Regions from separate parts of the Streptomyces sp. NBC_00344 genome, predicted to be linked through region 1. Evidence: predicted binding sites of a transcription regulator. Region 1 holds the regulator's gene; each other region holds the start of a gene.

The links. Region 1 encodes HrcA, which represses chaperone genes, less so after heat shock. Its sites were predicted from a motif close to TTNGCACTCNGNNNNNCNGAGTGCNAA; they were not measured.
Region 2: groL (chaperonin GroEL) is a predicted target of HrcA. The motif match lies at 8,206-8,232, and genes of this name have one in related genera.
Region 3: groES (co-chaperone GroES) is a predicted target of HrcA. The motif match lies at 5,896-5,922, and genes of this name have one in related genera.

The regions. Positions count from the first base shown of each region.
Region 1 covers NZ_CP107996.1:4,772,213-4,782,607, reverse strand. The annotation lists gene OHS16_RS21500 (16S rRNA (uracil(1498)-N(3))-methyltransferase) at 115-873, opposite strand; gene OHS16_RS21495 (nitronate monooxygenase) at 870-1,943, opposite strand; gene dnaJ (molecular chaperone DnaJ) at 2,011-3,147, opposite strand; gene hrcA (heat-inducible transcriptional repressor HrcA) at 3,148-4,158, opposite strand; gene OHS16_RS21480 (MBL fold metallo-hydrolase) at 4,321-5,049, shown strand; gene OHS16_RS21475 (DUF3097 domain-containing protein) at 5,060-5,875, shown strand; gene hemW (radical SAM family heme chaperone HemW) at 6,017-7,249, opposite strand; gene OHS16_RS21465 (AMP-dependent synthetase/ligase) at 7,373-9,253, opposite strand; gene lepA (translation elongation factor 4) at 9,497-10,395, opposite strand, start outside.
Region 2 covers NZ_CP107996.1:3,846,674-3,857,068, reverse strand. The annotation lists gene OHS16_RS17430 (Cmx/CmrA family chloramphenicol efflux MFS transporter) at 1-207, shown strand, start outside; gene OHS16_RS17425 (DUF4031 domain-containing protein) at 225-491, opposite strand; gene OHS16_RS17420 (hypothetical protein) at 488-838, opposite strand; gene OHS16_RS17415 (MurR/RpiR family transcriptional regulator) at 924-1,847, shown strand; gene murQ (N-acetylmuramic acid 6-phosphate etherase) at 1,883-2,842, shown strand; gene OHS16_RS17405 (PTS transporter subunit EIIC) at 2,894-4,483, shown strand; gene OHS16_RS17400 (lipase family protein) at 4,991-6,319, shown strand; gene groL (chaperonin GroEL) at 6,422-8,047, opposite strand; gene OHS16_RS17390 (cold-shock protein) at 8,399-8,602, opposite strand; gene OHS16_RS17385 (MoaD/ThiS family protein) at 9,004-9,279, opposite strand; gene thrC (threonine synthase) at 9,326-10,395, opposite strand, start outside.
Region 3 covers NZ_CP107996.1:2,663,494-2,673,888, forward strand. The annotation lists gene OHS16_RS11920 (LysR family transcriptional regulator) at 195-1,085, opposite strand; gene OHS16_RS11925 (MOSC domain-containing protein) at 1,165-1,851, shown strand; gene OHS16_RS11930 (SDR family NAD(P)-dependent oxidoreductase) at 1,989-2,762, shown strand; gene OHS16_RS11935 (ester cyclase) at 2,857-3,549, shown strand; gene groL (chaperonin GroEL) at 3,705-5,327, opposite strand; gene groES (co-chaperone GroES) at 5,440-5,748, opposite strand; gene OHS16_RS11950 (THUMP-like domain-containing protein) at 6,049-7,281, shown strand; gene OHS16_RS11955 (hypothetical protein) at 7,265-7,630, opposite strand; gene OHS16_RS11960 (nucleotidyltransferase domain-containing protein) at 7,712-8,374, opposite strand; gene OHS16_RS11965 (MFS transporter) at 8,444-9,889, opposite strand; gene OHS16_RS11970 (TetR/AcrR family transcriptional regulator) at 9,952-10,395, shown strand, end outside.

The sequences.
Region 1 (10,395 bases):
CCCGGGGGCGCTATGGGCGACCTTCGCCCCGTCGCGACACCCGGCACGCACTCCCGCTGCCCGCTCATCAATGGACGGACAACGCCCGCCTGCGCACCGGGGGCGCGAAGTGCACTACCCCCAGCGCCCGGTACGCCCCAGCAGGAGCGCTGCCGCTGCGGTCCCCGCGGTGGATGTCCTGAGCACACTCGCGCCCAGCCGGCTGGTCCTCGCCCCCGCATCCGCGAAGACCGCCAGTTCCTCCGGGGACACTCCCCCTTCGGGGCCGACGACCAGCACGATCTCCCCCGCGGAAGGCAGCTCCACCGCGGCCAGTGGGGCGCTCCCGTAGTCCCGGTCCTCGTGCAGGACAGCGGCGAAGTCCGCTTCGGCCAGAAGTGCGGCAACCTGTTTGGTGCTCGCCGCGTCCGCGACCTCGGGGAAGCGCGTCCGGCGCGACTGCTTGCCGGACTCCCTGGCCGTACTGCGCCATTTGGCAAGGGACTTGGCGCCCCGCTCGCCCCGCCACTGGGTGATGCAGCGGGCGGCCTGCCAGGGCACGATCGTGTCGACGCCGGTCTCCGTCATCGTCTCGACCGCGACCTCGCCGCGGTCCCCCTTGGGGAGTGCCTGGACGACGGTGATCCTCGGCACGGGCGGCGGCTCCTCGTGCCGGGTGCCGAGTTCCACGACCAGACGGTCCTTGCCCTCGGCCGCCAGGACCACGCAGTCCGCCCACCGGCCGCGGCCGTCGGTCAGCACGATGTCCTCGCCCGCCCGCAGCCTCTTCACGGACACCGCGTGCCTGCCCTCGGGGCCCTGCAGTACGAAGGTGCCGCCGGGGCCCGGTCCGGCACTGCCGAGGTCCTCCGCGACGAAGACAGGGGCGGTCACGGCCTGCCCCGCTCCGCCGACGCGGCGCGCGCCGCCTCCAGTTCGGCGACCAGCACGTCGACCAGCCGGCCGGCCGGCAGGTCACGGGCCAGCCGGTGCCCCTGTCCGGCCCACAGCGCCATGCCCTGGGCATCGCCCACCCCGGCCGCGGCCTTGCGCAGTCCCGCGGTGAGGTGGTGCACCTGCGGATAGGCGGCGGGCGCGTACGGACCGTGCTCGCGCATGAAACGGTTGACCAGCCCCCGGGCCGGGCGGCCGGAGAACGCCCGGGTGAGCGCCGTCCGCACGAACAGCGGATTGGTCAGTGCCTGCTTGTGCAGCACATGGGCTCCGGACTCGGGGCACGCCACGAACGCGGTGCCGAGCTGCGCCGCGTCCGCGCCCGCCGCGAGCACCGCGGCGACCTGGGAGCCGCGCATCAGGCCCCCGGTCGCGATGACGGGCAGCTGAACGGTCTCCCGCACCAGGGTGATCAGTGCGAGCAGCCCGATCCCCGTCCCGTCGGTCTGCGGGTCGTCGCGGTGGGTGCCCTGGTGCCCGCCGGCCTCCACACCCTGGACGCAGACAGCGTCGGCACCGCACCACTGGGCGGCCTGGGCCTCTTCGGGGGTGGTGACGGTGACAATCGTGAAGGTGTTGACCCGGTCGAAGGCGTCGAGGACATCGCGCGACGGGCATCCGAAGGTGAAGGAGACAACCGGTACGGGGTCGTCCAGCAGTATGGCGAGCTTGGCCTCGTAACCGTCGTCCGAGCTGCCGAGCGCGTCCCCGAGCGAGGTTTCGTACCAGGTCGCCTCACCGGCGAGCTGATGGCCGTAGACCTCGACGGCGGAGGGGTCGGCGCTCTCCGGCTGCGGCATGAAGAGATTCACCCCGAAGGGCAGTCCGGTGAGACCGCGCAGCTGTTTGATCTCCTCGTACATGCCGTCGGCGGTCTTGTACCCGGCGGCGAGAAATCCGAGGCCGCCCGCCTCGCTGACGGCCGCGGCGAGCTGCGGGCCCGAAGCACCGCCCGCCATGGGGGCCTGCACGATCGGATACCGGCAGAGATCGGCGAGTGCGGAGGACATGACTGCATCGTGTCACGTCCTCCGCACCGTATCGAACCGATGTCCCGCGGTCCGCGGGACCGGACGGCTACCGCCCGTTGAACGCGTCCTTCAGCCGGGAGAACAGGCCCTGCTGACCCGGCTGGAACTGCCCGGTGGGCCGTTCCTCGCCGCGCAGCTTGGCGAACTCCCGCAGTATCCGCTCCTGCTCGGGGTCGAGCTTCGACGGGGTCAGCACCTCGACGTGCACGATCAGGTCACCCCGGCCGCCACCACGCAGATGCGTGATGCCGCGCTGGTGCATCGGAATCGACTGGCCGGACTGGGTGCCCGGCCGGATGTCGACCTCCTCCAGTGCGTCCAGCGTCTCCAGCGGCACCTTGGTGCCGAGAGCGGCTGCCGTCATGGGAACGGTCACCGTGCAGTGCAGATCGTCTCCGCGCCGCTGGAAGACCGCGTGCGGCAACTCGTGGATCTCGACGTAGAGATCGCCGGCGGGACCGCCGCCCGGGCCGACCTCGCCCTCACCCGCGAGCTGGATCCGGGTGCCGTTGTCGACCCCGGCCGGGATCTTGACCGTGAGCGTGCGGCGGGAGCGGATGCGACCGTCGCCCGCGCACTCCGGGCAGGGAGTCGGCACGACCGTGCCGAAACCCTGGCACTGCGGGCACGGCCGCGATGTCATGACCTGGCCCAGGAAGGACCGGGTGACCTGCGAGACCTCGCCGCGGCCGCGGCACATGTCGCAGGTCTGCGCCGACGTACCGGGGGCCGCGCCCTCACCGCTGCAGGTCGTGCAGACCACAGCGGTGTCGACCTGGATGTCCTTGGTGGTGCCGAAGGCCGACTCGTTGAGGTCGATCTCCAGTCGGATCATCGCGTCCTGGCCGCGCCGCGTCCTGGACCTCGGCCCACGCTGGGACGCCGTTCCGAAGAAGGCGTCCATGATGTCCGAGAAGTTCCCGAAGCCGCCCGCGCCGAAGCCGCCGGCGCCACCGCCGCCGGCCTGTGACAGCGGGTCGCCGCCGAGGTCGTAGACCTGCTTCTTCTGCGGGTCCGACAACACCTCGTAAGCGGCGTTGATCTCCTTGAAGCGTTCCTGCGTCTTGGGATCGGGATTCACGTCCGGGTGGAGCTCGCGCGCCAGCCGCCGGAATGCCTTCTTGATCTCGTCCTGGGAAGCGTCGCGGCGCACGCCGAGAACGGCGTAGTAGTCCGTGGCCACTTACGACTCCGCCAGGATCTGTCCGACGTAACGTGCCACTGCGCGTACCGCTCCCATCGTTCCGGGGTAGTCCATGCGGGTCGGTCCGACCACGCCGAGTTTGGCGACTGCCTCGTCGCCCGAACCGTAGCCGACGGCGACGACCGATGTGGACGTCAGTCCTTCGTGGGCGTTCTCATGCCCGATGCTCACGGTCATGCCCGAGTCCTCCCCGAGCAGTTTGAGGAGCACGACCTGCTCCTCGAGTGCTTCCAGCACCGGCCTGATGGTCAGCGGGAAGTCATGTCCGAAGCGGGTCAGATTGGCGGTTCCGCCGATCATCAGCCGCTCCTCCGTCTCCTCGACCAGGGTTTCCAGCAGGGTCGAGAGGACGGTCGTGACAGTCCCCCTGTCCTCCTGGTCGAAGGACTCGGGAAGATCCTGCACCAGTTGGGGCACATCTGCGAAACGGCGCCCCACCACCCGGCTGTTCAGCCGGGCCCTGAGGTCCGCCAGCGACGTGTCACCGAAAGGCGCCGGACAGTCGATCATGCGTTGCTCAACCCGTCCGGTGTCCGTGATCAGCACCAGCATCAACCGGGCGGGGGCAAGTGAGAGCAATTCCACGTGCCGGACCGTGGAACGGGTCAGCGACGGGTACTGCACGACGGCGACCTGCCGGGTCAGCTGGGCCAGCAGCCGCACCGTCCGGCCCACCACGTCGTCGAGGTCGACCGCGCCGTCCATGAAGTTCTGGATGGCGCGCCGCTCGGGCGACGAGAGGGGCTTGACGCCCGCGAGCCGGTCCACGAACAGCCGGTAGCCCTTGTCCGTCGGGATGCGCCCTGCGCTGGTGTGGGGCTGGGCGATGAAGCCCTCGTCCTCCAGGGCGGCCATGTCGTTGCGGATGGTGGCCGGCGAGACGCCGAGCCGGTGCCGCTCGGTGAGCGCCTTGGAACCGACCGGCTCCTCGGTGCCCACGTAGTCCTGGACGATGGCGCGCAACACTTCGAGTCTGCGTTCGCTGAGCACCGCGCACACCTCCAGTTGTCGATCGTCGGCGGGGCCTGCCTGGCACTCGGTGCGTTCGAGTGCCAGCGACCTCCCAGTGTACGGCGGAGAGGTTCACCCCTGGCAAGCACGGCCCGTCACGCTATCGCGCCGCTGCGGGCCATTTGCGGATAGCGTCTCGGTATGGACGTCACTTGGGAAGACTCCGGCTGGGAACACCTTGCCGCAGATGTCGGCCGGCGCCGTCTCCCCGGCTGGGACGCGACCGTCGGACTGGTCGCGGGCCGGGATGCGGTACTGCTCTACGACACCGGCTCGTCGCTCGGCGAGGGCTCCGCGATCCGCGCCGGGGTGGCGGAGCTGCTGGGCCGGGAAGTGACGCACATCGCGTTGAGCCACCCGCATTTCGACCACGTGCTGGGGACCGCCGCCTTCCCGGGCGCCCGGGTGTACGGAGCGGTGGGTGCGGACCGGCTCCTCACCCGCGGCTCCCGCGGCGCGGGCGCGCTGCGCGACGACGCGGTACGTCACGGTCTCCCGCAGGCCGAGGCCGACGAGGCGGTGGACCGGCTGGTCGGGCCGCACCATCCCGTCTCCGGTGAACTGTCCCTCGATCTGGGCGGCCGGCAGGTCGTCCTGGCGAACATCGGCCCCGGGCACACCGGCCACGATCTGGTGCTCCTCGTCCCGGGCAGCCCCGATGTGATGTTCTGCGGCGACCTCGTCGAGGAGTCCGGCGAGCCGCAGGCGGGCCCCGACGCGGTGCTGTCGCAGTGGCCTGCCGCCCTTGACCGGTTGCTGGCGCTGGGCGGCGAGGACGCGCTGTACGTGCCGGGCCACGGGGCTGTGGTGGACGCCTCCTTCGTCCGTGCCCAGCGGGATGTGCTGGCAGCGCGCTCACGGGTGTCGTAGCGTCTGCGGAATGCGCAGCTACAGCCCCGACTTCACGCCGCCGTGGAAGAAGCAGACGCCTGCCCCCGAGGTCGCGGCCGAACACGATCTGGTCGTCGAGGAGGTCACCACCGGGTTCTGCGGTGCGGTCGTCCGGTGCGAGAAGACGGCCGAGGGGCCGACCGTCACCCTGGAGGACCGCTTCGGCAAGCACCGGGTCTTCCCGATGCCCCCGCGCGGCTTCCTGCTGGAGGGCCGCCCGGTCACCCTCGTACGGCCCGCGGCGGCGCCGCGGCGCCCCGCCCGCACGGCCTCGGGTTCGGTCGCTGTCCCCGGAGCCAGGGCCCGGGTCGCCCGAGCCGGGCGGATCTACGTGGAGGGCCGCCACGACGCGGAACTGGTGGAGCGGGTGTGGGGCGACGACCTGCGGGTCGAGGGCGTGGTCGTGGAGTATCTGGGCGGTATCGACGATCTCCCCGCGATCGTGGCCGAGTTCGCACCGGCGGCGGACGCCAGGCTCGGGGTGCTGGTCGACCATCTGGTGCCCGGTTCGAAGGAGTCCCGTATCGCGGCGGAAGTCACAGGCGACCACGCGCTGGTCGTGGGCCACCCCTTCATCGACGTCTGGGAGGCGGTCAAACCCGCCGCGGCCGGGATCGAGGGGTGGCCCGCGGTGCCGCGCGGTGAGGACTGGAAGACGGGCGTGTGCCGGGCTCTGGGGTGGCCGGAGAACACCGGTGCGGCCTGGCAGCGGATTCTCTCCGGGGTGCGGTCCTACCGGGACCTGGAGCCGGAGCTGCTGGGACGGGTGGAGGAGCTCATCGACTTCGTGACGGCCCCGGCCTGAACCCTGAACAGTGTGCGGGCTCCGGACCTGGAAGGACGCCGCAACGGCGCCGGATCGCTACGGGAAAGGGGCGGGCCGGAACAGGGCCGGCGGCGCGGTCCGGCCGGGCCGGGGCGTCGCGCTGCGGCCCCGGGCGCGCGCTCAGTCCACCAGGTCCCTGACCACCGCGTCGGCCAACAGCCGCCCCCGCAGCGTCAGCACGGCCCGTCCCTCCTCGAAGGGCCCGGCCGACAGCAGCCCGTCCGCCAGCGCCCGGCGGGCCGCCGCCAGCCCGGCGGGAGCGAGGATGGAGAGCGGGCACCCCTCGAGCAGCCGCAGTTCGAGCAGGATCCGTTCCACCCTGCGGTCCTCGTCGGGCAGGATCTCGCGGCCGGCCCCCGGAGACCTGCCGGAAGCCAGGGCCGCGGCGTAGGCCCCCGGATGCTTGACGTTCCACCAGCGCACGCCGCCCACATGACTGTGCGCTCCGGGGCCCGCGCCCCACCAGTCCGCCCCCCGCCAGTACAGCTCGTTGTGGAGACAGCGCGCCGCGTCGGTGGTCGCCCAGTTGGAGACCTCGTACCAGGAGTAGCCCGCCTCGGCCAGCACGGAGTCCGCGATCAGATAGCGGTCGGCGTGGACGTCGTCGTCGGTCATCGGGACCTCGCCGCGCCGGATCCGCCGGGCGAGCCCGGTGCCCTCCTCGACAATGAGCGCGTAGGCGGAGATGTGGTCGGGACCCGCCCCGACGGCAGCGGCCAGCGAGGCCCGCCAGTCGTCGTCGGACTCCCCGGGCGTGCCGTAGATCAGATCGAGATTGACGTGGCCGAAGCCCGCGGCGCGCGCCTCGGCGACACATTCCTCGGGCCTGCCGGGCGTATGCGTACGGTCCAGGACCTTCAGCACATGCTGCCGGGCGCTCTGCATCCCGAACGAGATCCGGTTGAAGCCGCCCTCCCGCAGAGCCGCCAGATAGGCCGGGCCGACGGACTCCGGGTTGGCCTCGGTGGTGATCTCCGCGTCATCGGCAAGACCGAACTCATCGCGGACCGCACCGAGCATCCGCACCAGGTCGGAGGCGTCGAGCAGGGTCGGCGTGCCGCCGCCGACGAACACCGTCCGCACCGGGCGGGGGTCGTCGCCGAGCACCTTGCGGGCCAGCCTCACCTCGTCGATCAGGTTCGCCGCGTAGCTGTCCTGGGAGGCCGCCACACCGCCGGAACTCCGGAGCTCCGTCGCGGTGTAGGTGTTGAAGTCGCAGTAGCCGCAGCGCGTCGCGCAGTACGGCACGTGCAGATAGAACCCGAGCGGCCGCTCACCCGCGCCTGCCAGGGCATGACCGGGCAGCGCCCCGTCGTCGGGCACGGGCTCACCATCGGGCAGTACGGAAGGCATGCCTCCATTGTCACCCGGCCGGCAGGTCTCCCGGCCCGCGGTGGTGGCAGCGGGCCGGGCCCGAGGGCCGGCCCGCTGCCACCACCGCGGTCCTCCGGGCCGGAACACGGCCCGTGCGACGGGTCAGGCCTCGCGCGAACCCGCGTACATGTCCTCGATGAGCGCCTTGTACTCGCGCTCCACCACCGGGCGCTTCAGCTTGAGGCTGGGTGTCAGTTCACCGTGCTCGATGTCCAGGTCGCGGGGCAGCAGCCGGAACTTCTTGACCGTCTGCCAGCGCTGCAGCCCCTCGTTGAGGCGCGTGACATAGCCCTCGATCAGCGACTCGACGGCCTTGGACGCCACCACGTCGGCGTACGTCCTGCCGCCGAGGCCGTTCTCCTCGGCCCAGCCCAGGATGGTCGGCTCGTCGAGCGCGATCAGCGCGGTGCAGAAGTTGCGGTCGGCTCCGTGCACCAGAATGTTGGAGACGAACGGGCACACCGCCTTGAACTGCCCCTCGACCTCGGCCGGCGCGATGTACTTGCCGCCCGACGTCTTGATGAGGTCCTTCTTGCGGTCCGTGATCCGCAGGTAGCCGTCGGCCGACAGTTCGCCGATGTCGCCGGTGTGGAACCAGCCGTCGGACTCCAGCACCTCGGCGGTCTTCTCCGGCAGCCGGTGGTAGCCCGCCATGATGCCGGGGCCGCGGAGCATGACCTCGCCGTCGCCGGCGATGCGCACCTCGGTGCCGGGCAGCGGCTTGCCGACCGTGCCGGTGCGGTAGGCCTCACCCGGGTTGACGAAGGACGCGGCGCTGGACTCCGTCAGGCCGTACCCCTCCAGGATGTGGATGCCCGCGCCGGCGAAGAAGAACCCGATGTCGGGGGCGAGCGCGGCCGATCCGGAGACGCAGGCGCGCAGCCGTCCGCCGAACGCCTCACGGATCTTGGCGAACACCAGCGTGTCCGCGACCTTGTGCTTGGCGGCCAGGGCGAACGGCGCCGTCGCGTTGCCGGTACGGCGGAAGTTGTCCTGGGTGACCTTCGCGTGCTCGCGGGCCACCTCGGCGGCCCACTGGAAGATCTTGTACTTCGCGCCGCCACCGGCTCTCGCCTTGGCAGCGACGCCGTTGTAGACCTTCTCGAAGATCCGCGGCACCGCCGCCATGTAGGTCGGCTGCACCACCGGAAGGTTCTCGATGATCTTGTCGACCCGGCCGTCGACCGCGGTGACATGGCCGACCTCGATCTGGCCGGAGGTCAGCACCTTGCCGAAGACATGGGCCAGCGGCAGCCAGAGGTACTGGACGTCGTCCTTGGTGATCAGCCCGGTCGAAACGGTGGCCTTGGCCATGTACGACCAGTTGTCGTGCGGCAGCCTGACGCCCTTGGGCTTACCGGTGGTGCCCGAGGTGTAGATCAGGGTGGCGAGCTGATCGGCCGTGATGGCCCCGATCCGCTCCCGCACCGCTTCGGGCTGCTTCTCCAGGAGGGCCGCGCCGCGGGCCTCGAGCTCGGCGAGCGAGATCACCCAGCCGCTGTCGTCCGGGGCGATACCGGAGGCGTCGATCACCACCACATGGGTGAGATGGGGCAGCTCCGCCCGCCGCTCCTGCGCCTTGGCCAGCTGCGCGGCGTCCTCGGCGATCAGCACCCGGCTCTCGGAGTCGGAGAGGATGTACGCGGACTCCTCGGCGTTCGTCGAGGGGTAGATCGTGGTGGTGGCCGCCCCCGCGCACATCACCCCCAGGTCGGCGAGGATCCACTCGACCCGGGTGCTCGAAGCGAGCGCGACGCGCTCCTCCGGCCTGACCCCGAGATCGATCAGACCGGCGGCGACGGCGTACACCCGCTCCGCCGCCTGGCCCCAGCTCAGCGACTTCCACTCATCGGGTCCGTCGCCGGAGGCGGCCGGGACGGGGAAGCGGTACGCCTCGGCGTCCGGGGTTTCCGCGACCCGCTGGGTGAAAAGGGTCGCCACGGAGGGCGGCCGGCTATCGATCAAAGTCTGTGTGTCGCTCACGACGTCGTCCTCCGGGCCTGCGGGCAGCACTGCGCGACTGGCTGGTGGCTGGTATTTGAACTGGCGAGTAACTAAGCATCAGAGTAGAGCGCCCTTCTCCGCCACGTAAGAGGGGCCGGACGTGCGCTTCATAACGAACGGGTCCCCGCGCCGAAGCGCGGAGACCCGTCGCACGCCTTCCGGAACCCGGTCCCGGCCTGCGGTCTGTCTGCTTCTCGGCCGGTCTTCCGGCCTATGTCCCGGCTACTTCTTCGCCTTGCTCTCGCCGCCGGACTCGTCGGTGGACAGCACAGCGATGAAGGCCTCCTGCGGAACCTCCACATTGCCCACCATCTTCATCCGCTTCTTGCCCTCCTTCTGCTTCTCCAGCAGCTTCCGCTTGCGGGAGATGTCACCGCCGTAGCACTTGGCGAGGACGTCCTTGCGGATGGCGCGGACGGTCTCGCGGGCGATGACCCGGGCACCGATGGCCGCCTGGATCGGCACCTCGAAGTTCTGCCGCGGGATGAGCTTCTGGAGCTTGGCGACCAGCCGCACGCCGTAGGCGTACGCCTTGTCCTTGTGCGTGACGGCGGAGAAGGCGTCGACCTTGTCGCCGTGCAGCAGGATGTCGACCTTGACCAGCTGGGCACTCTGCTCACCCGTCGGCTCGTAGTCGAGCGAGGCATAGCCGCGGGTCTTGGACTTCAGCTGGTCGAAGAAGTCGAAGACGATCTCGGCGAGCGGCAGGGTGTAGCGGATCTCGACCCGGTCCTCGGAGAGGTAGTCCATACCGAGCAGGGTGCCCCGGCGGTTCTGGCAGAGCTCCATGATCGCGCCGATGAACTCGCTGGGGGCGAGGACCGTGGCACGGACGACCGGCTCGTGCACCTTGTCGATCTTGCCCTCGGGGAACTCACTCGGGTTGGTGACGGTGTGCTCCGTGCCGTCCTCCATCTCCACCCGGTAGACCACGTTGGGCGCGGTGGCGATGAGTTCCAGGTTGAACTCACGCTCCAGGCGCTCACGGACCACATCGAGGTGGAGCAGCCCGAGGAAGCCGACCCGGAAACCGAAGCCCAGGGCCGCGGATGTCTCCGGCTCGTACACCAGAGCGGCATCGTTGAGCTGGAGCTTCTCCAGGGCCTCCCGCAGGTCCGGGT
Region 2 (10,395 bases), 930 kb from region 1:
GGCAACGCGGGCGGTCCCTGGCTGGGCGGTCTGGTGATCAGTGCCGGTTTCGGGTTCGCCTCCACGGCGTGGGCGGGCGCGGCGATGGCGGCGGTGGCGATAGCGGCGGTGACGGTGTCGCTGCGGCTGCAGAAGTCCCGGTCACGGCTGGTCGCGCGGTCCACGAACCTGGCCGTCGAGACGGCAACGCCCGAACCCGTCCGGTAACGCACCTCACCGACCGGCTATGCCGGGCGCCCCTTCGGCCGCCGCAGTCCGGCATCCGTGAGCCTGCGCACGATCTCCTTCGAGCCGACCTCGACGGCTCCCGCCGCCACGGCGTCCGCGTAACGGTGCGACGGCACGTCGTAGTGGTCCCGCTCGAACGCCCGCCGCGGGCAGCCGATCGATCCGGCGAAGGCGTGCAGTTCCTCGTACGAGACATCACTGATCAGGTGCGACCACATGCGCCCGTGCCCGGGCCAGGTCGGCGGGTCTATGTAGACCGTCATCGGAGGGACCCGACGGCGGCGACGATCACGGCCTCCTTCGCACACACCCAATGCGGATCGGGCCCCAGTTCCGGCTCCACCTCCAGGGCGTGAGGGTCGTCGCACACCGGACAGAGCGGCCAGCGGCCGAACTTCTCCAGGAGAGCGTCCTGGACGTCCTGGGCGACCAGCCCGGCAACGAACCCGGCACCGGCCGGCCACTGCTCGACCCACCACCGCCGGTGCGTCACCGCGTCCTCCACCAGCGATACGACATCGGCCTCGGCCACGTCCCGCGCGGCGAGATCGGCGAGCACCAGCGCCCGTGCTTCGTGCAGGGACTGTTCCAGCGGGGTGACGGGATCCATGGCTCCATTGTCACCGTTCCCCGATCGCCACCGGTCTGGACCGGAGGGGGTTGACGATCCGATGGACCGAAAATATCTTTCAGATGTGACCAACAATGTGAAGGAAATTTTCACCGACGTCGCCGCGCCGCCCGCTCCCGCGGCTCTGGCCGCCAAGGTTCGTACCCTCGCGCCGTCCATGACCCGCTCGATGCAGCTGGTCGCCGAGGCGGTGGCGGGCGATCCGGCCGGCTGCGCGGCCCTCACGGTCACCGGTCTCGCCGAGCTCACCGGCACAAGCGAGGCCACTGTGGTCCGCACGGCCCGCATCCTCGGCTATCCCGGATACCGTGATCTGCGGCTCGCACTGGCCGGGCTGGCCGCCCAGCAGCAGTCCGGCCGGGCGCCCGCCGTCACCGCGGACATCGCCGTGGACGACCCGATCGCCGATGTGGTCGCCAAGCTGGCCTACGACGAACAGCAGACCCTCGCCGACACCGCAGCCGCCCTGGACACCGTCCAGCTCGGTGCCGCGGTCTCAGCGCTCTCCACGGCCCGCCGGATCGACATCTACGGCGTCGGCGCCTCCTCGCTGGTCGGTCAGGACCTGGCTCAGAAGCTGCTGCGCATCGGGCTGATCGCACACGCCCACTCCGACCCGCACCTGGCCGTCACCAACGCCGTGCAGCTCCGTTCGGGCGACGTGGCCATCGCGATCACCCACTCCGGCTCCACGGGCGATGTCATCGAGCCACTGCACACCGCTTTCGAGCACGGCGCCACCACCATCGCGATCACCGGACGCCCCGACGGACGGGTCTCCCAGTACGCCGACCACATCCTCACCACCTCCACGGCCCGCGAGAGCGAACTGCGACCGGCCGCGATGTCGTCCAGGACCAGCCAGCTGCTCGTCGTGGACTGCCTGTTCATCGGTGTCATGCAGCGGACCTACGACAGGGCGGCACCGGCACTCTCCGCTTCCTACGAGGCGCTCGCCCACCGCCACACCCCCCGCACCAGCCGCTGATCCGGTCCGCTTAACCAGAAAGAGCCGCACAGACCATGACCCCCACCGCCTCCGCCTCCGCCTCCGACAACTACGGAGCACTGCGCGCCCAGCTGGCCACCCTGACCACCGAGGCGTTCCGGCCCGAGCTCGCCGAGATCGACCAGCTGCCCACCGAGGAGATCGCCCGGCTGATGAACGGTGAGGACGCCACCGTCCCGGCCGCGGTCGCCGCACGCCTCCCGCAGATCGCCGCCGCCATCGACGCCACGGCAGCGCGGATGGCGCGTGGCGGCCGACTCGTCTACGCGGGCGCCGGGACTGCCGGCCGGATGGGCGTGCTGGACGCGAGCGAGTGCCCGCCCACTTTCAACACCGACCCGTCGGAGGTCATCGGCCTGATAGCGGGCGGCCCTTCCGCCATGGTCAAGGCGGTCGAGGGCGCGGAGGACTCCAGGGAACTCGCCGCCGGGGACCTGGACACACTGGGGCTCACCGCGGACGACACCGTGGTCGGCATCTCGGCCTCCGGCCGTACCCCGTACGCGATCGGCGCGGTCGAGCACGCCCGCGTTCTCGGCGCGCTCACCATCGGCCTGTCCTGCAACGCGGACAGCGCGCTGGGGGCGGCCGCGGAACACGGTATCGAGGTGGTCGTGGGGCCCGAGCTGCTCACCGGCTCGACCCGGCTCAAGGCGGGTACCGCGCAGAAGCTCGTACTCAACATGCTCTCGACGATCACCATGATCCGGCTCGGCAAGACCTACGGAAACCTGATGGTCGACGTCCGGGCGTCCAACGAGAAGCTGCGCGCCCGCTCACGCCGCATCGTCGCTCTGGCGACAGGCGCCGAGGACGCGGAGATCGAGGCCGCCCTCACCGCGGCCGAGGGAGAGGTGAAGACCGCCATCCTCATCATCCTCGGCTCCGTCGACGCTCCCACCGCTGTGAGCCTTCTCGGCGACACGAAGGGTCATCTGCGCGCCGCGCTGCAGTCCACGACCCGCACCAGCTGAAGCTTTAACTCCGCACCTCCCGCACCACCGGAACCAAAGGCACCACGCACCATGAGCACTTCCGAAGACAAGAACCGCGCCACCGCCGCCGCGATCCTGCCTCTCGTGGGCGGCGCGCAGAACGTCACATCCGTCGCTCACTGCATGACGCGGCTCCGGCTCGGCCTGGCCGACCGGTCGCTCGTACAGGACGAGAGGCTGAAGGCGCTGCCCGCCGTCATGGGCGTGGTCGACGACGACACCTACCAGATCGTGCTGGGTCCCGGCACGGTCGCCCGCGTCACTCCTGAGTTCGAGGCCCTGGTGGCAGAAGGCGGGGCCGCCGCTCCGGCAGCCCCCTCGGCCCCCGCCGCCGCCACTTCCGCTGCGACTGCGACTGCCGAAGACCTCGCCGCTCAGGGCGCGGCGATGCGGGCCGAACGCAAGGCGAAGAACGCCACCCCCTTCAAGCTCTTCCTGCGGAAGATCGCGAACATCTTCGTCCCGCTGATCCCCGCCCTGATCGGCTGCGGCATCATCGCGGGCATCAACGGCCTGCTGGTCAACGCCGGCTGGCTGACCGGCGTCACCCCGGCGCTCGCCTCGATCGCCTCCGGGTTCATGGCACTGATCGCCGTCTTCGTCGGTTACAACACGGCGAAGGAGTTCGGCGGCACCCCGATCCTGGGCGGCGCAGTCGCCGCGATCATCGTCTTCCCGGGCGTCGCCAACGTCTCCGCCTTCGGCGAGAAGCTCTTGCCCGGGCAGGGCGGGGTGCTGGGCGCGCTGGGCGCCGCGGTACTGGCCGTGTACATCGAGAAATGGTGCAGGCGATGGATGCCCGAGTCCCTCGACGTCCTGCTCACCCCCACCATCACGGTTCTGTTCTCCGGTCTGGTGACCCTCTTCGGCCTGATGTACGTGGCCGGTGAGATCTCGACCGGCATCGGCGACTTCGCCACCTGGCTGCTCGCCCACGGCGGCGCGGGCGCGGGCTTCGTCCTGGGCGGTCTGTTCCTCCCGCTGGTGATGCTGGGGCTGCATCAGGCCCTGATCCCCATTCACACCACCCTGATCGAGCAGCAGGGCTACACCGTTCTGCTGCCCATCCTCGCCATGGCGGGCGCGGGCCAGGTCGGCTCGGCCGTTGCGGTCTATCTGCGGCTGCCGCACAACCCGTCGATCCGCAGGACCATCAGGTCCGCGCTCCCCGCGGGTTTCCTCGGGGTAGGCGAACCGCTGATCTACGGCGTCTCGCTCCCCCTCGGCCGCCCCTTCGTCACCGCCTGCGTGGGTGGCGCGTTCGGCGGCGGCTTCGTCGGCCTCTTCAACCAGCTCGGTGACTCCATGGGCTCGACCGCCATCGGGCCGTCGGGCTGGGCCCTGTTCCCTCTGCTCAAGGGCGACCACGGCCTGGGCACATCGGTCGCGATCTACGCGGGCGGGCTGGTGGCCGGCTATGTCGCGGGCTTCGTCGCCACGTACTTCTTCGGCTTCAGCAAGTCGCTGCTCGCGGAGTTCAACGCCGACCCGGCGGCGGTCTCCGCCCCTCTCCCGGCCACGGGTCCGGTCACCGGCCCGGCCACGGGTCCGGCCCCCGCGCCGTCCCGGGATGCCGGCCCCACCACGGGTGGCCCGGCCCAGGAACCGGCCGGTGTCTGACGTGTCCGACCCCGCGCGGGTGTCCGCCGGAACCTGAACCGGCTGCGCCACGGATGCGCAGCACGTCCGACCACCGCACGTCGCTCGAGTCCGCCCCGTGGCTGGAGCGACGGGCCGCTGCTCCTCCTTCCAGCGCCCCTTGCCCGAAACGCGTGAGCAATCACCACCGAAGTGTCATCCGTCGGCTCACCTGAGACGCCGGATGGCACTTCACGGCGGAACGTTCACGCTTTCCCGAAGGAGGTGCCCCCGCACACCCACGCCCCTCGAGCACCCGCGCCCGCTCAAGCCACGCCCACCGCATCCACACTCACGCGGCCAGGCCGGGAAGTCCCGCGAAGGCAGCTCTCCGGGTCCGCCGCCGACAGCGGAGCGTGACCAAAACGTCCCGAACCGGCGCAGCACTTCGCATGCGCACAGTCACCGCGGTTCGACCCCTTGTCTTCTTACTTACTAGTAAGTAAGTTCCGGGTGTCCTGCATCACAGGTCTCATCGTGGAGTCCCACATGCATGCCACAAAACGCCTGGTGGCCACCGCCCTGGTCACCGCCGCCTGTCTCGGCGCGTACGCGGTACCGTCGGTCGCCGCCACCGGATCGGACCATGAGGTGTCCCGAGGGGTCACCATCCCGTCCTTCTACAACCCGCCGGCCGAACTCCCGGCCGCCAACGGCGCACTGATCCGCACGGAGCCGCTGCCCCTGGATCTGAGCCTGCCCGGTCTCGACGGCCCGCTCCCGGGCAGGGCGACCCGGCTGATGTACAAGTCCACGGACTCCAACGGCAAACCGGTCGCAGTGACCGGCGCCTACATCGAGCCGTCGGCCGCCTGGTCCGGCGGCGGGGCGCGCCCGCTCGTCGCCTTCGCCTCGGGCACGATGGGCCAGGGCGACCAGTGCGCCCCCTCGATGGCGCTGCAGCACCCGCTGACGATCGGCAGCAACACGGTGTCCATCGGCTACGAGGACCTGGCGCTGTACCGGCTGCTCGCCAAGGGCGTGGCCGTGGTCGTCACCGACTACGCCGGACTCGGCGCGACGGACAGGCTGCACACCTACGTCAACCGCGTCGACTCCGCCCACGCCGTTCTTGACGCCGGCCGCGCCGCGCACACCGTGCCAGGAGCGTCCGTCGGCCCGGACTCGCGCGTCGGTCTCTACGGTTACAGCGAGGGCGGCGGAGCCACCGCCGCAGCCGCCGAACTCCAGCCGTCCTACGCTCCGGACGTCCCACTCTCGGGCACCTACGCAGGTGCGCCGCCCGCCGACCTCTCGGTGGTCATGAAGGGCATCGACGGCAGCGGTCTGGCCGGTGCGCTCGGCTGGTCCATCAACGGATTCATCCAGTCGGACCCGTCGCTCGCCGAATTCGCCGACACCCAGATCAACGCCACCGGCAAGGCCGCCCTCGCCGACCTCTCCACGATGTGCGTGGGGGACGCGGTCCTCGGCTACGGCTTCAGGAAGAGCACGTCCTGGACGACCAGCGGGAAATCCCTATCCGAGGTCATAGCGAACGCCCCGAACGTCCAAGCGGTGCTGGACGCACAGCGCATCGGATCGCTGAGGCCGGCCGGCCCGGTGCGGGTGGTGACCGGGGTCGCGGACGACATCGTGGTGCACTCGCAGGCACGTCAGCTGGCCGTGGACTGGTGCCGCAAGGGTGCGGACGTCACCTACAAGCCGATGAATCTGCCGAACCTCGGCAACGGCACGCTCCTCAACCACCTGGCCCCGGCCATCGCCGACCAGGGCTCCGCCATCTCCTGGCTGGCCGACCGGCTGTCGGGCAAGCCGACCTCGTCCAACTGCCCGACGATGCCGCTCCAGCCCTGAAGGACCGCATCCAGCCGAGCCGCGGAACGCCCGAGGGCGGCACCCCGCAATGGGGTGCCGCCCTCGGTCGTACAGCGAGCCGTGGAGCTACTGAGCCGGGGCTCAGAAGTCCATGTCACCGCCCGGCATGCCGCCCGGAGCGCCGCCGGCAGCGGCCTTCTCCGGCTTGTCGGCGATGACGGCCTCGGTGGTGAGGAACAGCGCGGCGATCGACGCGGCGTTCGCCAGCGCGGAACGCGTGACCTTCGCCGGGTCGATGATGCCCTCGGCGATCATGTCGACGTACTCGCCGGTCGCGGCGTTGAGGCCGTGACCGATGGGAAGGTTGCGCACCTTCTCGACGATGACTCCGCCTTCGAGACCACCGTTGACGGCGATCTGCTTCAGCGGGGCCTCGAGCGCGAGCTTCACGGCGTTGGCGCCGGTCGCCTCGTCACCCTCGAGGTCGAGCTTCTCGAAGACCGAGGAAGCCTGGATGAGCGCCACGCCACCACCGGCGACGATGCCCTCCTCGACGGCCGCCTTCGCGTTGCGAACGGCGTCCTCGATGCGGTGCTTGCGCTCCTTGAGCTCCACCTCGGTCGCGGCGCCGGCCTTGATGACGGCCACGCCGCCGGCCAGCTTCGCGAGACGCTCCTGGAGCTTCTCACGGTCGTAGTCCGAGTCGGAGTTCTCGATCTCGGCACGGATCTGGTTGACACGACCCTGGACCTGGTCGCTCTCTCCGGAACCGTCGACGATCGTGGTCTCGTCCTTGGTGATGACGACCTTGCGGGCGCGGCCGAGCAGGTCCAGACCGGCGCTCTCGAGCTTGAGGCCGACCTCCTCGGAGATGACCGTGCCGCCGGTGAGGATGGCGATGTCACCGAGCATGGCCTTGCGGCGGTCACCGAAGCCCGGAGCCTTGACGGCGACGGACTTGAAGGTGCCCTTGATCTTGTTGACGACCAGGGTGGAGAGCGCCTCGCCCTCGACGTCCTCGGCGATGATCAGCAGCGGCTTGCCGGACTGCATGACCTTCTCCAGCAGCGGGATGAGGTCCTTGACGCTGCCGATCTTGGAGTTGACGATCAGGATGTACGGGTCGTCGAGCGACGCCTCCATACGCTCCATGTCGGTGGCGAAGTACGCCGAGATGTAGCCCTTGTCGAAGCGCATGCCCTCGGTGAGCTCCAGCTCCAGACCGAAGGTCTGGGCCTCCTCGACCGTGATGACGCCTTCCTTGCCGACCTTGTCCATCGCCTCGGCGATGAGCTCACCGATCTGCGTGTCGGCGGCGGAGATGGAGGCGGTCGAAGCGATCTGCTCCTTGGTCTCCACGTCCTTGGCCTGCTCGAGCAGAGCGGCGGAGACGGCCTCGACGGCCTTCTCGATGCCGCGCTTGAGGGCCATCGGGTTGGCACCGGCTGCGACGTTGCGCAGGCCCTCACGGACCAGCGCCTGGGCGAGAACGGTCGCGGTGGTCGTACCGTCACCGGCGACGTCGTCCGTCTTCTTGGCGACTTCCTTGACCAGCTCGGCGCCGATCTTCTCGTACGGGTCCTCGAGCTCGATCTCCTTGGCGATGGAAACACCATCGTTGGTGATCGTGGGGGCGCCCCACTTCTTCTCGAGGACGACGTTACGGCCCTTGGGGCCGAGGGTGACCTTGACGGCGTCGGCGAGCTGGTTCATCCCGCGCTCGAGACCGCGCCGTGCCTCCTCGTCGAACGCGATGATCTTGGCCATGTGAAGTGGTCCTCCCGGACAGGGGTGGATACGTCGGACCGTTCGGCGCCCGCGACGGACGGCCTGCGAGCCTGATGGTTCCTTGCCCCACCTGGCCTGCGGGCCTCGCCAGCCCGGTCCTTCTGTCACTCTCACCAGGAGAGTGCTAAGCCCAATGATTAGCACTCGACCCCCTCGAGTGCAAGCGCCTTCGGCGAAGGCCGGGTGCCGGGCGGGCGGACGGACAGGCAGGTGGACGGGCCCGGCTCCCGCGGATCCGCGGGGCGGCCGCGGACGCACGAGAGGCCCGTACCCCACTGCGGGGTACGGGCCTCTCGGCGTGAGTGCGTCGGTGGCCGATCGCGCCGAGAATCAGACGGCGAGCTTGACCATGTCCGCCTGCGGACCCTTCTGGCCCTGCGAGATTTCGAACTCCACCCGCTGACCTTCTTCAAGGGTGCGGTATCCGTCCATCTGAATCGCGCTGTAGTGGACGAAAACATCCGCACCACCGTCGACCGCGATGAAGCCGTACCCCTTCTCCGCGTTGAACCACTTGACGGTGCCCTGAGCCATGCCTAACTCCCCTATTACTGGCCCTTGCACGGGCCCGCACTTCGCGGGACCCGGGTCAGACCTTGCGCCGGAACGCGTCGACCGCGGCTGAATGTATCTGCCCAACTGCCCTCTGCAACAGGTCAATCGGACGAGAATTCTGGGATTGGCCGAACGCCCCATTGGGCGGATTCCTCAGGATTCTCGGGCAAGTCGGGCCGGGCAAACGGCACTTACGACGCAAAGGGCTTCACTACTTTGTCCGCACCTTGTCGCGATCTCATATGCACGGGGCATGAACAGCGAAGGGGACTACCCCAACTCTACCGCGCTCAACCACACAGAATTACCCCCTCCGCTTCTCTTGCGGAGGGGGTAATCAGGGTGACCGTGCGGCGCCGGAAGAGCACCAGGAGAGGCTGTCAGCCGCCGGCGACGGCCGGAATGATCGAGACGCCCGCACCGTCCGGCGTTGCCGTCTCCAGACCCTGCTCGAAGCGCACGTCGTCGTCGTTGACGTACACGTTCACGAAGCGGCGCAGCTTGCCCTGGTCGTCCAGGACGCGGGCCGCGATGCCGGTGTGGTTCTTCTCCAGGTCGGAGATGACCTCGGCGAGAGTGCCGCCGTCGGCGGCGACCTCGGCCTGGCCGCCCGTGTAGGTGCGGAGGATGGTGGGGATACGGACCTTGACGCTCATACGGATTACCTTCCAGGAGACCGGGGAGTGGGCGGGACGGGGGGATTCAGCTCGCGGCCAGTCCGGCCTCGCGGAACGCGTCCAGGGTCGGGCGGATCGTCGCGGTGGGACCGGACGTCGGCGCGACGGCGTCCAGGGTCTTGAGGCCGTCACCGGTGTTCAGGACCACGGTGGACAGCGCCGGGTCCAGCAGACCCGCCTCGAGCAGCTTCTTGGTCACTCCGACGGTCACACCGCCCGCGGTCTCCGCGAAGATGCCCTCGGTACGGGCCAGCAGCTTGATCGCGTCGACGATCTGCTCGTCGTTGACGTCCTCGACCGCGCCGCCGGTGCGCCGGGCGATGTCCAGGACGTACGGGCCGTCCGCCGGGTTGCCGATGGCGAGGGACTTGGCGATCGTGTTCGGCTTCTGCGGCCTGACGACGTCGTGCCCGGCCTTGTAGGCGGTGGAGACCGGGGAGCAGCCCTCGGCCTGCGCACCGAAGATCCGGTAGGGCTTGTCCTCGACGAGACCGAGCTTGATCAGCTCCTGCAGACCCTTGTCGATCTTCGTCAGCTGGGAGCCCGACGCGATGGGGATGACGATCTGGTCCGGAAGCCGCCAGCCGAGCTGCTCGCAGATCTCGTAGGCCAGCGTCTTGGAACCCTCGCCGTAGTACGGGCGGAGGTTGACGTTGACGAAGCCCCAGCCCTCTCCGATCGGGTCGCCGATGAGCTCGGAGCAGAAGCGGTTCACGTCGTCGTAGTTGCCCTCGATGCCGACCAGCTCACCGCCGTACACCGCGGCCATCACGACCTTGCCCTGCTCCAGGTCGTGCGGGATGAACACGCAGGAGCGGAATCCGGAGCGGGCGGCGGCGGCGCCGACGGCGCCGGCCAGGTTACCGGTGGAGGAGCAGGAGAGGGTGGTGAAGCCGAAGGCGCGGGCGGCCTCGACGGCGATCGCGACGACACGGTCCTTGAAGGAGTGCGTCGGGTTGCCGGAGTCGTCCTTGATGTGCAGACCACCGGTGATACCGAGCTCACGGGCCAGGTTGTCGGCCTTGACCAGCTTGGTGAAGCCCGGGTTCAGATTGGGCTGGGACGCCACGTCGGCGGGGACGGGCAGCAGCGGGG
Region 3 (10,395 bases), 2.1 Mb from region 1:
GAAGACCGAGCCGGGACCGGTCATGGCCGCAGGTCAGGTGGCCCGGTGCCAGGACGGCGGGTCGGGCGCTCCGGCGCCAGGACGAGGCCGGGAGGACGCCCAGCGCCCCGAGACGCCTGCGCGCTCCGGCGAGCCGCGTCGTGGCCCGGCCGGACAGCACCCCGCGGCCCGCGCTACCCACCGCCGAACGGCGGTCAGCGGGTGGCCGCCACAGCGAGCCGGTCCAGCGTCGCCGCGACCGCGGGCACGCGTGCCAGATCGGGCAGCGTCAGTGCGACGATCTCCCGCTGCACCGCGGGTTCGACCGGCACCACCACAGTGCCCCTGCGGCGCACCGACTCGATCGCCAGCTCGGGCAGCACCGCCACCCCCAGCCCCGCACCGACCAGGCCGATCACCGCCGGGTAGTCGTCGGTCGCGAAGTCGATCCGTGGCACGAACCCCTCGCCGGCGCAGACATCGATCAGCTGGCGGCGGCAGCGCGGACAGCCCGCGATCCAGGACTCGTCGGCCAGATCGCCGACGCCTATGGCGGCCGTTCCGGCCAGCCGGTGCCCTTCGGGGAGCAGACCGACCATGCGGTCGGTGAGCAGCCGGCGAACCACCAGGTCGTCCCACTCACCGGTCTCGGGCCCGTAGCGGAAGGCGAGTGTCACATCGCATTCGCCGTCACGCAGCATCCCGACCGACCGCGGCGGTTCCGCCTCGACGAGGGAGACCCGGGTGCCCGGATGCGCGGCCCGCAGGGCGGCCAGAGCGGTGGGGACCAGCGTCGAGCTGCCGCTGGGGAAGGACGCCAGACGCACCCGGCCGGCCCGCAGCCCCGCGATGGCGGCCACCTCCTCCTCCGCGGCGGTCAGCCCGGCGATGATGCCGGCTGCATGCCGCACCAGGGCGTCACCCGCCTGGGTGAGCCGCATCTCACGGCCGGTACGGATCAGCAGGGTGGTGCCGCAGGAGGCCTCCAGGGCCTTCATCTGCTGGCTCACCGCAGGCTGGGTGCAGCCCAGCTCACGTGCCGCGGCGGAGAAGGAGCCGGCGGCGGCGACGGCGCGCAGGACACGGAGATGGCGGGCCTCGATCATGCGGTGATCATAAGCGATTCTTGGAGCAGGAGCCGGATAGTGACGGCAGGCTTGGGTGAGGGACCCTTAGCCTGCCTGTATGAAGCTTCTCTCAGTTAATACGGGGCCGGCGAAGAGCTCGGATCACACGGATTCCGATGGCGGTCTGACCGGTGTGGACAAGCGCCCGGTCACCGGACCGGTACGGGTGTTCGCGCCGGGCCCCAAAGGGGTGGGCGGCAGTGGGGTCGAGGGCGACTCGGTTTGTGACCTGCGGTTCCACGGCGGCGACGCCCGGGCCGTTTACGCCTACGCCCGCGAGGACCTCGACAGCTGGGAGCGGGAACTCGGCCGCCCGCTGGCCGAAGGCTCGTTCGCCGAGAACCTCACTACCAGCGGCATCGATGTGAGCGGTGCTCTCATCGGTGAGCGGTGGCGGATCGGCTCCGATGTGGTGCTCGAGGTCACCGGTGGCCGCGTTCCCTGCCGCACGTTCCAGGGCCACATCGGCGAACGCGGCTGGGTCAGGCGCTTCACCCGGGCAGGGGCGCCCGGTGCGCTGCTGCGGGTGATCGAGCCCGGCGAGTTCACCGCCGGCGACCCCATCGAGATCGTGCACCGGCCCGGCCACGACATCACGGTGGCGCTGCTGTTCCGGGCGGTGACCGTGGAGCGGGAACTGCTGCCGCGCACCATGGTGGCAGCCGAGTGGATGGAGCCCGGACTGCTCGCCGTGGCACGCGAATACACCGACAGGTACGGACCTTCGGCGCCCGGGTCCCACTGAGACCGGCGGGCGGCGCCCGCCGGGCCGAGGTGCTTTGCGGCGGTTCGCGGCGGTCGGCGAGCGGCAGCGGGGCGGGCACATCGCCGGCCACGCGGGCGGTCGTCAGGGCGGTCACCGGGGGCACTAACGTTCCGCCCATGACGACAGCACTGATCACGGGGTCGACAGCGGGAATCGGAGCCGCCTTCGCGCGGCGGCTGGCCAGGGACGGGCACAACCTCGTGCTGGTGGCCCGGGACACGGAGCGACTGCAGAGCCAGGCCACCGAACTGCACGATCTGCACGGTATCGAGGCGGAGGTGCTGACCGCCGATCTGGCCACCGATGAGGGGATCGCGGCCGTCGAGAAGCGGCTCTCGGACACCAGGAACGTCGTCGATCTGCTGATCAACAACGCCGGGTTCGGCAACAAGGGCCGCTTCCTGGACGTCCCGATGGCGGACGAGCTGAAGATGCTCCGGGTGCACTGCGAGGCGGTACTGCGGCTGACGGCGGCAGCGGTCGCCGGAATGCGCTCGCGCGGGCGCGGCGGAGTGGTGAATGTGGCATCGGTGGCAGCGTTCCTGCCACGCGGCACGTACGGGGCCTCGAAGGCATGGGTCGTGCAGTTCACCCAGGGTGCGGCGAAGGATCTGCAGGGGTCCGGGGTGCGGATGATGGCGCTGTGCCCCGGGTTCGTCCGTACGGAATTCCACCAGCGGGCCGGTATGGGCACCGGCAACATTCCCGGCTGGATGTGGCTGGACGCCGACAAGCTGGTGGCGGCGGCGCTGGGGGATCTGGCGCGGGGGAAGTCGCTGTCCATCCCGGACCCCAGGTACAAGGCGCTGATGGGCGCGGTGAAGCTGGCGCCTCGCGGGCTGCTCGGAGGGATCAGCTCCAGGACAGGCCGCAAGTACGGGCCTCAGTAGCGCGTGCGGGGTGACGCCCCACATGAGCTGATCTCTCCCGGATACCTCACTAAACTGGGACCATCCCACCCAGAACGCGAGGCCGGGAGAGACCATGAAGTTCATACAGGTGATCGACTGCAAGACTGAGCGGTTCGACGACATGGACCGCCTCATGGATCAGTGGGTCGAACAGACCAAGGGCAGACGGACCGCCACCCACAGCCTGATCGGCAAGGACCGTTCCGACGGAGCGCACTACGTCGAGATCGTCGAATTCCCGTCGTACGAGGACGCGGTGGCGAACTCCAAGCTGCCGGAGACCGACCGGATCTTCCAGGAGATGGTGGAGCTCTGCGACGGGATGCCCACCTTCACCGACCTCGATGTGGTCCGCGACGAGCAGTTGCACCAGGAGATGTCCCGCCGGTTCTTCCACGAGGTGGCCGTCGGAGGCAACCTCGACGCCATCGACGAGCTGTTCGCGGCCGACTACGCCGACCACGACATCGCGAAGGGGGAGGACACCGTGATCGGGTCCGACGGCATCCGGGGCGATGTCAGCGGATGGCGTGCCGCCTTCGACTTCACCTTCAGCCTGGACAGGCAGATCTGCGAGGGTGATGACGTCGTGACGCTGTGGACCTGGAACGGCACCCACAAGGGTGACTTCATGGGTATGGCGCCCACGGGCAAGCAGTGCGCCATGACGGGCACCACGATCTTCCGGTTCAAGGACGGCAGGATTCAGGAAGGCTGGTGGCACGAGGACATCATGGGGCTGATGCGCCAGTTGGGCGGTGTGTGAGAAACAGCGGCGTCCGCCCCGCCCGGAGGGCGGGGCAGCCGGGACTTCTCAGCCACGGCCCGGGCGCGGTCGGCTGAACGCCGGAAGGCCCGAGCCCCCACCGCTGGGCGGTGGGAACAGGGGCCTTCTGCGGCTGTTGGCCGTGCGGTTACGCGTCAGTGCGAGTGACCGTGACCGTGACCCGCCTCGGGCTCCTCCTCCGCCGGCTTCTCGACGACCAGAGTCTCGGTCGTGAGCAGCAGCGAAGCGATGGACGCGGCGTTCTCCAGCGCGGAACGGGTGACCTTGACCGGGTCGATGACGCCGGCCTTCACCAGGTCGCCGTACTCGCCGGTCGCGGCGTTGAAGCCCTCGCCCTTGCTGAGTTCGGCAACCTTCGCGGTGATGACGTAGCCCTCGAGGCCGGCGTTCTCCGCGATCCAGCGCAGCGGCTCGACGGCGGCGCGGCGGACGACGGCGACACCGGTGGCCTCGTCACCCGTCTTGCCGAGGGATCCCTCGAGAACCTTCGCGGCGTGCACCAGAGCGGAGCCACCACCGGAGACGATGCCCTCCTCGACCGCGGCGCGGGTCGCGGAGATGGCGTCCTCCAGACGGTGCTTCTTCTCCTTGAGCTCCACCTCGGTGGCGGCACCGACACGGATCACACACACACCGCCGGCCAGCTTCGCGAGGCGCTCCTGGAGCTTCTCGCGGTCCCAGTCGGAGTCCGTGGACTCGATCTCGGCCTTGATCTGGTTGACGCGGCCCTGGACCTCGTCGGACTTGCCACCGCCGTCGACGATGACCGTGTCGTCCTTGGTGATCGTGACGCGGCGGGCGGAGCCCAGTACGTCAAGACCGGCCTGGTCGAGCTTGAGGCCGACCTCCTCGGCGATGACCGTGGCACCGGTGAGGGTGGCCATGTCGCCGAGCATCGCCTTGCGGCGGTCGCCGAAGCCGGGGGCCTTGACCGCGACCGCGTTGAAGGTGCCGCGGATCTTGTTCACGACCAGGGTCGAAAGGGCCTCGCCCTCGACGTCCTCGGCGATGATCAGCAACGGCTTGGAGCTGCCGCCCTGGATGACCTTCTCCAGGAGCGGAAGCAGGTCCTGGATGGAGCCGATCTTGCCCTGGTGGATCAGGATGTACGGGTCGTCGAGAACGGCCTCCATACGCTCCTGGTCGGTCACCATGTACGGCGAGAGGTAACCCTTGTCGAAGGCCATGCCCTCGGTGAATTCCAGGTCCAGACCGAAGGTGTTGGACTCCTCGACGGTGATGACACCGTCCTTGCCGACCTTGTCCATCGCCTCGGCGATGAGCTCACCGACCTGCTTGTCCTGCGCGGAGAGCGCGGCCACGGCGGCGATGTCGGACTTGTCGTCGATGGGGCGGGCGGTCGCGAGGAGCTCGTCGGACACAGCCCTGACCGCGGCGTCGATGCCCTTCTTGAGGGAGGCGGGCGAGGCGCCGGCGGCGACGTTGCGCAGGCCCTCGCGGACGAGCGCCTGGGCCAGCACGGTGGCGGTGGTGGTGCCGTCACCAGCGATGTCGTTGGTCTTGGTGGCCACCTCCTTCACCAGCTGGGCGCCGAGGTTCTCGTACGGGTCGTCGAGCTCGACCTCGCGGGCGATCGTGACACCGTCGTTGGTGATGGTGGGAGCACCGAACTTCTTGTCGATGACGACGTTGCGGCCCTTGGGGCCGATCGTCACCTTGACCGTGTCGGCAAGCTTGTTGACGCCGCGCTCGAGGGCGCGACGGGCGTCCTCGTCGAACTTCAGGATCTTCGCCATGGAGCTGATTCAGTCCTCTCAAAAAGAGCTGCGCCCCCGGTGCCCGCCAACTCGGTGTGCGAACACAGCAGATGCGGGGCCAGGGGCGCAGATCAGGAAATACGCAGGTGAATTACTTCTCGATGATCGCGAGCACGTCGCGAGCCGAGAGAACGAGGTACTCCTCGCTGTTGTACTTCACCTCAGTGCCGCCGTACTTGCTGTACAGAACGACATCGCCGGTCTTGACGTCGAGCGGAAGACGCTCGCCGTTCTCGAAGCGGCCCGGGCCCACGGCCAGGACGACGCCCTCCTGGGGCTTCTCCTTGGCGGTGTCCGGAATGACCAGGCCGGAGGCCGTGGTCTGCTCGGCGTCGAGCGGCTGGACCACAATGCGGTCCTCGAGCGGCTTAATGGCAACCTTGGAGCTGGTTGTCGACACGATCCGGTCTCCCCCTTCGGAGATCTCACGGGGTGAACTGTTTGAGGTGGCGACCGGATGGATCCGTCGTCGCGGGTGCCGGACCGGCCCGTCGCCAGATTTGGCACTCTCCCGTGGGGAGTGCCAGAACTGAGACTAGGACGGCGATTAGCACTCGGTCAAGCGGAGTGCCAGTTCGATGGGCCGTGGCGTCCTCCGGCCGCCCGCGCTCCGTCCACCGCTGCGCCATGGAACCGCGAGGTTCTGCCCGGTCGGCATCGCACTCGGTTCGCTGTACCTGGCAAGGCCCACAATGGACCGGTGACCGACCTCGACACCTTCCGTGCACTGCTCACCGGCCAGGGCCGTGCCCTGCTCGACTCACTGAGAGACTTCGAGCCCTCCCGGGAACTGTCCATCGCGACGCATCTGCGCCGCGACCACTCCCCCGATCTCGTCTCGGCGGCACTCGGACAGGCACGGCTGAGGCAGCGGGCGGTGGCGAAGTTCGGCGCCGAGGACGCGTACCGGATGTTCTTCACACCGAACGGCGTCGAGCAGTCCACCCGGAAGTCGGTCGCCGAGTACCGGGCAGGACGCTTCCGGGACATCGGTGCCGCCTCGGTCGCCGACCTCTGCTGCGGAATCGGCGGCGACGCGCTCGCGCTGGCCCGGGCCGGTTTCGCCGTGCACGCCGTGGACAGTGACCCGATGACCTGCCTGGTCGCCAGGACCAACGCCGAGATGCTGGGGCAGCACCACCGGGCCACCTTCGCCTGCGAGGACGTCACCGCGTACGACTGGCGGGGATCCGGCAGCGAAGCCCTGTTCATCGACCCCGCACGGCGCGGCGGCCGGGGCCGCATCTTCGATCCCGAGGCCTACTCGCCGCCGCTGTCCTGGGCCGTCGACGCGGTACGCGAGGCGGGCAGCGGCGCCATCAAGATCGCTCCGGGCATCCCGCACGAGCTGGTTCCGGACGATTTCGAGGCCGAGTGGATCTCGGACACGGGAGACGTGAAGGAGGCCGTGCTCTGGCACCACGCCGGCGCCGGACACGTCATCGTCCCCGGCACGCGCCGAGCGACCCTGCTCCCCTCGGGAGCCACCCTGACCGGCCGCGGCCTGCCCGATCCCGCGCCGCGCCCGGTCGGCCGCTATCTGTACGAGCCCGACGGCGCCGTCATCCGCGCCCATCTGGTCGCCGAGGTCGCCGAAGACCTGGACGGCGGGCTGATCGACGAGACGATCGCCTACATCACGGCGGACGAACTGCGCCGGACCCCGTACGCGACCGCCTACGAGATCACCGATGAACTGCCCTTCGGCCTCAAGAAGCTGAAGGCGCTGCTCCGCGAGCGCGAGGTCGGCCGGCTCACCGTCAAGAAGCGCGGCTCGGCGGTGGAGCCGGAGGAGGTGCGCCGCAGGGTGAAGCCCGCGGGCCCCAACGAGGCGACCGTCTTCCTGACCCGGGTGGCGGGCGCACCGTCGATGCTGATCGGCCGGCCGGCGCCCGGCCCCGCGGGGGACGCCACGGTCACCCCAGGTCGGTGAGCTCCTCCGCGTACACCTGGGACAGCGGCTGCGGGCCCACGTACTGCTGGCAGTTGCAGACGCCTGGCTCGAAACTCACTGGCTTCTTGTTCTCGTCCCAGGCCGTCGGCACCTCGACGGTCTCATGGCATTTGCCCTGCCGGTCGTGTTTGGCCAGATGGTGCGTACAGCCGCAGACCGGCTCGGGCGGCTTGTGCGCCGCCTCGACCTCCCGGCGTTCCCGCTCCGCGGTCTGCAGCCGTTCCATCCTGCGCTCATGGCGCGTGCGCAGCGCGGTACGGCCGGTGTCGGCGATCCAGCCGAAGCCGCCGACCATGAAAAAGATGAACACCCACCAGAACCAGTCCACTTGCCGCCCCTTCCCCCTGGACACGCATGATCCTCCCCTCAGATTACGCGCAACGGCGCGGAAATCCGCCGGCCCGGTCGGTCAGCCGGCCGGGTGGCGGGGCAGCAGCTCATCGGCGAGGCGTACGACCCGGTCGGCGAGGGGGCGCTGCTCGGGTTCCAGCCCCGCAGCCGCGCGGGCGAGGCGCGCGACGTCCTCCGGCCATCGCCCGCTGACGGCGCCGGGGGCGCCGACCCGCCGGAGCCCGCGCTCCAGCAGCCCTCGCGCGGTGTCCGGCTGGTGGCGCAGCACCGCCTTGACGGCGGCAACCGCATTGGCGAGCGCGCTCGCGGCCGGCGACCAGTCGTCGCCGCGTGCCTGCGGGTTTCCTCGGTCGTGATCCGGGTCCCCGGCGGCCGACTCCGCCGAGATCTCCAGGTCCAGCCGCCAGAAGAGCGGCAGATCCCGGAAGGCGACGAAGAGCAGCCGTCGTCCGCGGGAGCGCTGGAGGTCCGGGTCGCTGCGCAGCGAAGCCACTTCCCGCACCCGCGCCAGACACGCCCCGGCACCCGCCGCACAGGCGTCGAATTCCGCGTCGGGGACCGTCCAGGCGAGGTCGATGTCGCTGTAGGCATCGGCCGTCCCCCGGGCGAGCGAGCCCCGCAGCCCGGCCCGTGAGCCGGGGCACTGCGCGGTGAGCGCGTCGATCAGCCGCTGCGCCAGGGCGTTCCGGATCGCCGGGGCCAGGTCCATGGCTGATGACATGGCCGCATCCTAGGCCGCGTCTGTGACGTCCCGCCCGCCCCGCGGGTGGACGCCGCTGCCACCCGGGGTTCAGCGGGACACGGCGGCCGTCACGGGAGCCGGCTCAGCGGGGGCGGTGGCCCGCCTGCGCCGCCCCCGCAGCAGGGCCACCGCCAGGCTCGCCGCCACGAGCAGCGCGGCCGCGGTCCACAGGGCCGCCGACTGCCCGTCGGCCAGAGCCGCGCGGCCCCCGTGCGGCGCGCGGGACGAGACGTGCACCGCGACCGTGGCGAGGACCGAGAGACCGAGCGAACCACCGATCTGACGGGAGCTGTTGAGCACGCCCGCCGCCATGCCCACCTCGGACGGGATCACACCGGCGGTGGCCTCCGCGCCCAGCGGGACGAAGCAGACGCCGACACCGACGCTCAGGACGAGCGAAGGGCCGAGTACCGAGACGGCGAAGGTGGATCCGACGGCGACCGTCAGCGCGAACCAGGCGAGACCCGCCGCGCCGAGCAGCCCACCGGTGACCAGGACCGTGCCGGGGCCGAACCGCGCCACCGCCCTGGGCGCCAGCAGAGATCCGGCCACGACACCCGCGCAGAAGGGCAGGAAGGCGATCCCGGTGGCGGTCGGCCCGTAGCCCAGCACCTGCTGCATGTAGAGAGAGGTGAAGTAGAAGGCCGCGAACTGCCCGGAGGACATCAGCAGCGTGAAGAGATTCGCGGAGAGCACCGACGGGTTCGTGAGCAGGCCCAGCCGCAGCAGGGGGCCGCGCACCCGGAGTTCGACCACCGCGAAGGCGGTCAGCAGGGCCACGGAGACGGCAAGGGCGAGGAGCGTGGTGCGGGAGGTCCAGCCGTAGGTCCCGGTGCGGACGAGACCGAGCACGAGCGCGGACGTACCGCCCGTGACCAGCACCGCCCCCGCCACGTCCAGGCGCGGCGCCCGGCCCGTACGGCGTTCGGCGGGTACCGCCCGCCGGGCGGCCAGCAGGGCCGGGACCACCACCGGGACGTTGATCAGCATCACCGAGCGCCACCCGGCGCAACTGGTGAGCAGCCCGCCCACGAGCATCCCGGCGGCACCGCCCGCCGCTCCGGACATCCCCCACAGGCCGAGCGCGCGGGCCCGGGGCGCCCCCGGCGGGTAGGTGACGGTGAGCAGGGTGAAGGCGACCGGAGCGAGGGCCGCGGCTCCCGCGCCCTGCAGGGCGCGCGCCGCGATCAGCCAGCCGGGCCCCGCGGCCAGACCCCCGGCCAGGCTCGCCGCGCCGAACAGCGCGAAGCCGGCGAGCAGGGTGCGCCGTCCGCCGATCACGTCGGCGAGCCGTCCGCCGAGCATCAGCAGCCCGCCGAAGGCGAGCGCATAGGCGTTGATCACCCAGGGCAGCGCGTCCGGCGCCAGCCCGATGTCCCTTCCGATGTCCGGCAGCGCGACGTTCACCACCGACATGTCGAGCGACACCACGAACTGCACGGTGAGCAGCACCGGCAGCAGCCAACGGCCTTTCTGTGCAGATGAGTTCGTCATGGTTCGCAGGTTACTATACGCGTATAGAAATTAGCCACGGGGAGGCGATGGAGAATGGCCGGGTGGCAGCAGCAGAGAACGCAGCAGGCAAGCGGTCCGTCGGACGGCCCCGCCGCGTCGAGCCGGAGAAGATCGTCGCGACCGCGCGCCGCGTCATCGAGGACGAGGGCATCGGCGCCCTGTCCATGCGCCGCGTCGCCAGAGAGATCGGCGTCACACCGATGGCGCTCTACCACCACGTGCGCGACAAGGACGAGCTGCTGATGCTCACCCTGTCCGGCATCGCGGAGGGCTTCCCGCGACCCGGACTGCCGGAGGAACCGCGGGCGAGGATCCTTGCCGTCGCCGTCCATATGCACAGCACCCTGGACAAGATCCCCTGGGTGGTGGAGATCCTCGCGCTCGGCGACCTCACCGACAAGGCGGCCCTGTGGATGGTCGACGAGATCATCGGCGCGGCAATGGCCTGCGGGCTCAGTGAGACCGGAGCCGTTCGCGCGTACCGG